3 regions of the Salmonella sp. A1325 genome follow, and region 2 is predicted to be linked to each of the others. Evidence: predicted binding sites of a transcription regulator. Region 2 holds the regulator's gene; each other region holds the start of a gene.
What was found. Region 2 encodes Fur, which represses iron uptake genes when iron is present. Its sites were predicted from a motif close to ATAATAATGAGAACNACTATCAA; they were not measured.
Positions count from the first base shown of each region.

Region 1: sodA (superoxide dismutase [Mn]) is a predicted target of Fur. The motif match lies at 1,015-1,037, and genes of this name have one in related genera.
Region 3: gpmA (2,3-diphosphoglycerate-dependent phosphoglycerate mutase) is a predicted target of Fur. The motif match lies at 1,415-1,437, and genes of this name have one in related genera.

Region 1 covers NZ_JAMLWO010000011.1:105,565-107,834, forward strand. The annotation lists gene yiiM (6-hydroxyaminopurine reductase) at 1-252, opposite strand, end outside; gene sodA (superoxide dismutase [Mn]) at 322-942, opposite strand; gene NAZ64_RS18900 (TRAP transporter substrate-binding protein) at 1,271-2,254, shown strand.
Region 2 covers NZ_JAMLWO010000003.1:432,480-434,749, forward strand. The annotation lists gene tcuR (tricarballylate utilization LysR family transcriptional regulator TcuR) at 1-706, opposite strand, end outside; gene fur (ferric iron uptake transcriptional regulator) at 821-1,273, opposite strand; partial or broken gene NAZ64_RS09050 (fur leader peptide) at 1,266-1,351, opposite strand; gene fldA (flavodoxin FldA) at 1,555-2,085, opposite strand; gene ybfE (LexA regulated protein) at 2,236-2,270, opposite strand, start outside.
Region 3 covers NZ_JAMLWO010000007.1:6,831-9,100, forward strand. The annotation lists gene NAZ64_RS14465 (ABC transporter ATP-binding protein) at 1-545, shown strand, start outside; gene gpmA (2,3-diphosphoglycerate-dependent phosphoglycerate mutase) at 636-1,388, opposite strand; gene galM (galactose-1-epimerase) at 1,612-2,270, opposite strand, start outside.

The DNA.
Region 1 (2,270 bases), on a different contig from region 2:
AAACGCCGGGGCGCAAAACAGCGTCGCCTGCTCGGGGAACTGGCGAATCCAATCAGCATAGTGTTCGCGGGGGTAATGGCATAGCGCGCGGTCGGGGCCGCCGTGGATTTTCTTTTCGGCCTGCTGATCGCCTGCCAGACCCAGCTCGGTCAGCATAAGTTCGCCGTCGATTTGCACCTTGGCGATAGCGCTCGGGCGGCTGCCGTCATAGTCACGAATTTTGCCAATAAACACGTCAACCGGATAATGCATCTGCTGCTCCTTACGCGGATACAAAAAAAGCGAGTCATCAGACTCGCTTCTACAGACGTGCAATGCAAATTATTTTTTAGCGGCGAAACGCGCTGCTGCTTCGTCCCAGTTCACCACGTTCCAGAACTCTTTGATGTAGTCCGGGCGGCGGTTCTGGAATTTCAGGTAGTAAGCGTGTTCCCACACGTCCAGACCCAGGATCGGGAAGCCGGAAGCGCCGGAAATGGCTTCACCCATCAGCGGGGAATCCTGGTTTGCGGTAGAAACCACAGCCAGTTTGTCGCCTTTCAGCACCAGCCACGCCCAGCCGGAGCCGAAACGGGTTGCTGCTGCTTTTTCGAATTCAGCTTTGAAGTTGTCAACGGAACCGAAGTCACGCTCGATAGCCGCTTTCAGATCGCCCTGCAGAGTGGTGCCTTTTTTCAGCCCTTTCCAGAACAGGCTGTGGTTAGCGTGGCCGCCCGCGTTGTTACGCAGCACGGTTTTTTTGTCCGCTGGCACCTGGTCCAGTTTAGTAATCAGTTCTTCAACCGGCAGGTCAGCAAACTCAGGCAGGTTTTCCAGCGCCGCGTTAGCGTTGTTGACATAGGTTTGATGGTGTTTGGTGTGGTGAATCTCCATCGTCTGCTTATCAAAGTGCGGTTCCAGTGCATCATAAGCGTACGGCAGGGATGGCAGTGTATAACTCATAATCATCTCCATTATTGTCGAGCGGCACAGTGTTAACGCCGCGTAAGCAGTTGGTTCATTATAGTTAATTAAATGATATTGAAAATGATTATCAATGCCGTACTTTTTCAAGGGTTATAAACGTTACGGCATCCGCTGAAAAAAATCGTTTTTTACGCCTCCAACCGAAACCGCCTGTTGATGAATTCCTGGAAATCATGAAATGTGAAACATGGTTTCAAAATCTTTCTTTTGGTGCCAATTTTTGTCAGCGGTGGCAAAATCAAGAAGGTTATAATTTCACCATGCAATTACATTCCCGATAAATTATTACAATTGCGAGGGAATTATGAAGCAACCTGGTTTTATACGTCTGGCTACGTTGGCCTTACTCTCCACACTCTCTTTCTTCTCCCACGGCGAAACCATTTTGCGCCTGGCCTACGCTGAAAATAGCCAGCCGGTAAAAGATGCGTTGCACTTCCTGGGGCAGCAAGTTGAAGAGAAAACGGGCGGCGATATCAAAGTACAGTACTTCCCGGACGGACAGCTTGGCGGCGAGCGCGAACTGGTGGAGTTGACGCAGGTCGGCGTCGTCGACATCACTAAAGTGTCGTCCGGGCTGATGGAGAGTTTTTCGCCTGAGTACGGCGTGTTCTCACTTCCCTACCTGTTTGCCACCGTCGATGAATACTACCGCGTAATGGATAACCCACAGGTGATGGAGCCTGTTTATCAGTCCACCGCCGCACAGGGGTTTGTCGGCGTAGGCTGGTATGATTCCGGCGCGCGTAATTTTTATATGAGCAAAGCGCCGGTTAAACGCATTGAGGATTTACGCGGGAAGAAGATCCGCGTCATGCAGAGTGAGACGGCGATCCAAACTCTCAAACTGCTGGGCGCTTCGCCTATCGCCATGAGCCAGGCGGAGGTCTATACCTCGTTACAACAAGGCATACTCGACGGCGCGGAAAACAATGAGTTCGCTCTCACCATCGCCCGCCACGGTGAAGTCGCCCGTTATTACACCTACGATATGCACACTCGCATTCCCGATATCCTGTTAATGAGTACCCTCACGCTGGAAAAGCTGACGCCGGAACAGCAGCGCATCGTCGAAGCCGCCATCAAGGCATCGATCGAATTTGAGAAAGCCGCATGGGACAAGGAAATAGAGAAAACCAGGCTGGCGGCGGTAAAAGATTTCAACGTTGAATTCTACGAGATCGACAAAAAGCCCTTCCAGAAGGCAGTACAGCCTATTTACGACGGTCTGAAAAACAAGCCGCGGCTTTACGGGCTGTATCAACGTATCCAGACAGCAAAAAATTAATCTAATCAGGAAATTA
Region 2 (2,270 bases):
CGCCAAGACCGTCGCGCACGGCGCGCATCAACAACGCCAGGCCGTCAATTTCCGCGACGATTTCAACGTTAAGCGCATGTTCCTGGCAGACAGCGTCCAGCCTGCCGCGCAGCCCGTGTCCCTGGCTTGGCATAATGAGCGGAATGCCTGCCAGTTGTTCAGGTGTGATCGGGTTATCAGGAAGCGCCGCCAGCAGGGCATGGGAGCCAATCAGAAAAAGCTGTTCTTCAAGGATCGGTCTGGCGCTCCAGCGCAGGATTTTATCTTTTTGAAAAACAACGGCTAAATCAATCTGGCGGGTATTGATCATTCTTTCCAGATTACCGGACAAGCTTTCCACCACATGCAGTCGGACATCGGCATAGTTTTCCTGCATGGCATGGATAAACGGTATACCCAGTATGGAGGCGGTACTGGGGGCCATTCCTACGCTCACATGACCGGAAAGGCGCGCTTCTCTGGCGGCGAGAATCGCGTCGTCGGCATGACGCAGGGCGAGTTGCGCCTGCGAATAAAAGGCCAGCCCGGCGTTGGTTGGCGTTACGCCGCGCGAAGTGCGCTGCAGCAGACGGATGGCAAGCTCGTTTTCCAGACGGGACATCTGTTGACTTAATGCTGAAACGCCAATATCAAGATCCTGCGCGGCGCTGCCCATACTGCCGGTTTCAATAATACGCACGAAATAGCGTAACTGGCGAAGCTCCATTCCTGCTCTCCTGAGATGCGATAGCGTTTTTTACATTAAATCAACATCAAGCGGCAGGAAAGAGGAGGATATAAAAAAGCCAACCGGGCGGTTGGCTCTTCGAAAGATTTACACTTATTTAGTCGCGTCATCGTGCGCGTGCTCGTCTTCGCGGCAGTCTCCTTCAGCGCAGTGGCCGTAAAGATAGAGGCTGTGATTAGTTAAACGAATACCGTGTTTCGCCGCAATTTCACGCTGGCGCGCTTCAATAGAGTCATCACTAAATTCAATCACTTTTCCGCAGTCAAGGCAGATAAGATGGTCGTGATGATGCTGTTGCGTCAGTTCAAAAACGGATTTACCGCCTTCAAAATTATGGCGGGTCACGATACCGGCATCGTCAAACTGGTTCAGCACACGGTATACGGTTGCCAGACCGATTTCTTCACCCATGTCGATCAGGCGTTTGTATAAATCTTCCGCACTGACGTGATGGTTATCTGGTTCCTGAAGAACTTCCAGAATTTTTAAACGAGGAAGCGTTACTTTCAGGCCAGCCTTCTTTAATGCGGTATTGTTGTCAGTCATGCGGAATCTGTCCTGTTGCTAAACGATTCACTTCATTAGAGAAGTGACAGAAATTGCACTCAAGATAATGCGTATCATTATAGGACTGCCATGCCGAAATGAAAACCGCAAGTCTCTCGCAGATGTTAATAAAACTGTGGTTTTGCCTGCAAATTTTGGCGCCACCTGATTACACCCGGACATTGTACAGGGATGGGTGCGAAAGTTACAAATTTGTAGCAATTATTTTGATTGGTCTTGTCTATTGATGCGGCGCAGATATAACGCTGCGCCGCATAAGATTAGGCGTTGAGGATGTCGTCGAGGTGCAATTCAGCTGAAACTTGCTTAACCCATTTTTCAACACGCTCGGCGGTCAGCTCAGGCTGACGGTCTTCGTCAATCGCCAGGCCGACAAAATGATCGTCGTCAGCCAGACCTTTAGAGGCTTCAAAATGATAGCCTGCGGTTGGCCAGTGACCCACAATCGTGGCGCCGCGCGGCTCAATAATGTCGCGAATCGTGCCCAGCGCATCACAGAAGTATTCCGCGTAGTCTTCCTGATCGCCACAGCCAAACAGCGCCACCAGCTTACCGTTAAAGTCAATCTCTTCGAGAGTCGGGAAGAAGTCATCCCAGTCACATTGCGCTTCGCCATAGTACCAGGTTGGGATGCCCAGCAGCAGAATGTCATACCCTTCCAGGTCTTCTTTACTGCTTTTTGCAATGTCATGCACATCGGCAACGTCTTTACCAAGCTGTTTTTGAATCATTTTTGCGATATTTTCGGTATTACCGGTGTCGCTGCCGAAAAAGATGCCAGTGATTGCCATGAGTAAAATAACCTCTTGAAACTTATTGAAATGGTGGTGGCGAATTGCCCACGGATAAGGGCAATCATAGCAGAACAGGCAGATATGCGGAAACAGCAATCACGCGGGACTGCACGCTCTGCTACACGAAATATGAAACAAAACTTATTTTCAGACTAAACCCTGGCCGCGCAGCGCCATAAGCT
Region 3 (2,270 bases), on a different contig from region 2:
AAGTTGTGTTTTTGCCGCAGTCATTACCGCAGGGCGTACATCTGCATGTACTGGAGTCGATTATCGTGGTACTGCGGGCATCAGGCGGCAGAGACAATGCGCAGGGCAGAGCGCAGATACTGGCTATCCTTGAGCAATTGGGCATAACGCATCTGGCGTTGCAGTATCTCGACCAGCTTTCCGGCGGTCAGCGGCAGTTAGTGGGTATGGCGCAATCGCTGATTCGTCGCCCTGAACTTCTGTTGCTGGATGAGCCGCTCAGCGCGCTGGATTTAAACTATCAGTTTCACGTAATGGATCTCGTGCGTCGGGATACCCAGGCGCAAAATAGGGTGACGATAGTCGTGGCGCATGACATTAATATTGCACTGCGTCATGGTGACCATGTCCTGATGCTAAAAGACGGCAGGCTGGTCGCCAGCGGCGCGCCGGAGACGGTGATTACTGCGGAGCGTCTGGCTGAAGTGTACCGGGTACGAGGACGCGTGGAGCGCTGTTCGCAGGGGAAATTGCAGGTGGTGCTGGACGGCGTGATCGCTGTTTAAGACGTATTGCCTGATGGCGCTGCGCTTATCCGGCCTACCCATTGCTCGTAGGCCGGATAAGGCAGTTATACCGCTATCCGGCAAAGGTGATTACTTCGCTTTACCCTGATTCGCCACGGCAGCCGCTTTCGCAGCGATCTCGTCAGCGTTGCCCAGATAGTAATGTTTGATCGGCTTGAAGTTTTCGTCGAACTCATACACCAGCGGCACGCCGGTCGGGATGTTTAACTCAAGGATCTCATCTTCACTCATGTTATCCAGGTATTTCACCAGCGCACGCAATGAGTTACCGTGAGCGGCGATGATCACGCGCTCACCGCTCTTCATACGCGGCAGGATGGTGTCGTTCCAGTAAGGAATAACGCGGTCGATGGTCAGCGCCAGACTTTCGGTCAACGGCAGCTCTTTCTCGCTCAGTTTGGCATAACGTGGATCGTGACCCGGATAACGCTCATCATCTTTGGTCAGTTCCGGCGGCGTCACGGCAAAACCGCGGCGCCACTGCTTAACCTGCTCGTCACCATATTTTTCTGCCGTTTCCGCTTTATTCAGCCCCTGCAACGCGCCGTAGTGACGTTCATTGAGTTTCCAGGATTTTTCCACCGGCAGCCACGCCTGATCCAGTTCATCCAGTACGTTCCACAGCGTATGGATAGCGCGTTTCAGTACGGAAGTGTAGGCAAAATCAAAGCTGAAACCTTCTTCTTTTAGCAGTTTACCCGCTGCTTTTGCTTCGCTTACGCCTTTTTCAGACAGGTCAACATCATACCAGCCGGTGAAACGGTTCTCTTTGTTCCATTGACTTTCACCGTGACGTACCAGAACCAGCTTAGTTACAGCCATACTCTCACTCCTATAAATCATATGTAATGATAATAATTCTCATTATATTGCCGCGAGGTGTTGGCGGCAATGCTTACGCATAACCATAGCGAAAATAGTGGCGCAGTGTAAGGTTCTTGTGAACTCAGAGTTGCGATTTTGTCTTTAAGTGGTGGAGGTTTGAGCAGGGCAATGGCGCGTAGGCCCGATAAGCTTGCGTCATCGGGCATGTAGCGGCATATCGTTAGAACGGAATAAACTGATACTCGGTCAGGCTGGCGTACTCCTCGCCAGGGCGAAGGATACAGTCAGGCTGCGGCCATTCAGGATGATTCGGGCTGTCCGGCAGCAGTTCGCTCTCCAGCGCCAGCCCTTGCCAGTCGGCATAAGGTTCCGGCCCGCGGGAAGGTGTACCCGCCAGATAATTGCCGGAATAAAACTGTAGCGCCGGGGCGGTGGTGTAAACCATCATTTGTAGCTTTCCATCCTGTGACCACAGACGGGCCGCCGGCTTTTTGCCATCACCCTGCGTCTGTAGCAGGAAAGCATGATCGTAGCCTTTAACCTTGCGCTGATCGTCATCGGCGAGAAACTCGCTGGCAATGACTTTTGGCATCCGGAAGTCAAACGAGGTATTGGCTACCGATTTTAGCCCCTGGCGTGGAATACCGGATTCATCTACCGGCAGATACTCATCCGCCAGAATTTGCAGCTTATGTTGGCGCACGTCGGTCCGATCGCCGTCCAGATTAAAATAGACGTGGTTGGTCAAATTCACCGGACAGGGTTTATCGACCGTTGCCCGGTAGGTGATGGAGATTCTATTGTCATCGGTCAGACGATATTGCGCCGTGGCGCAAAGATGGCCAGGAAAGCCCTGGTCGCCGTCATCAGAGGTGAGCG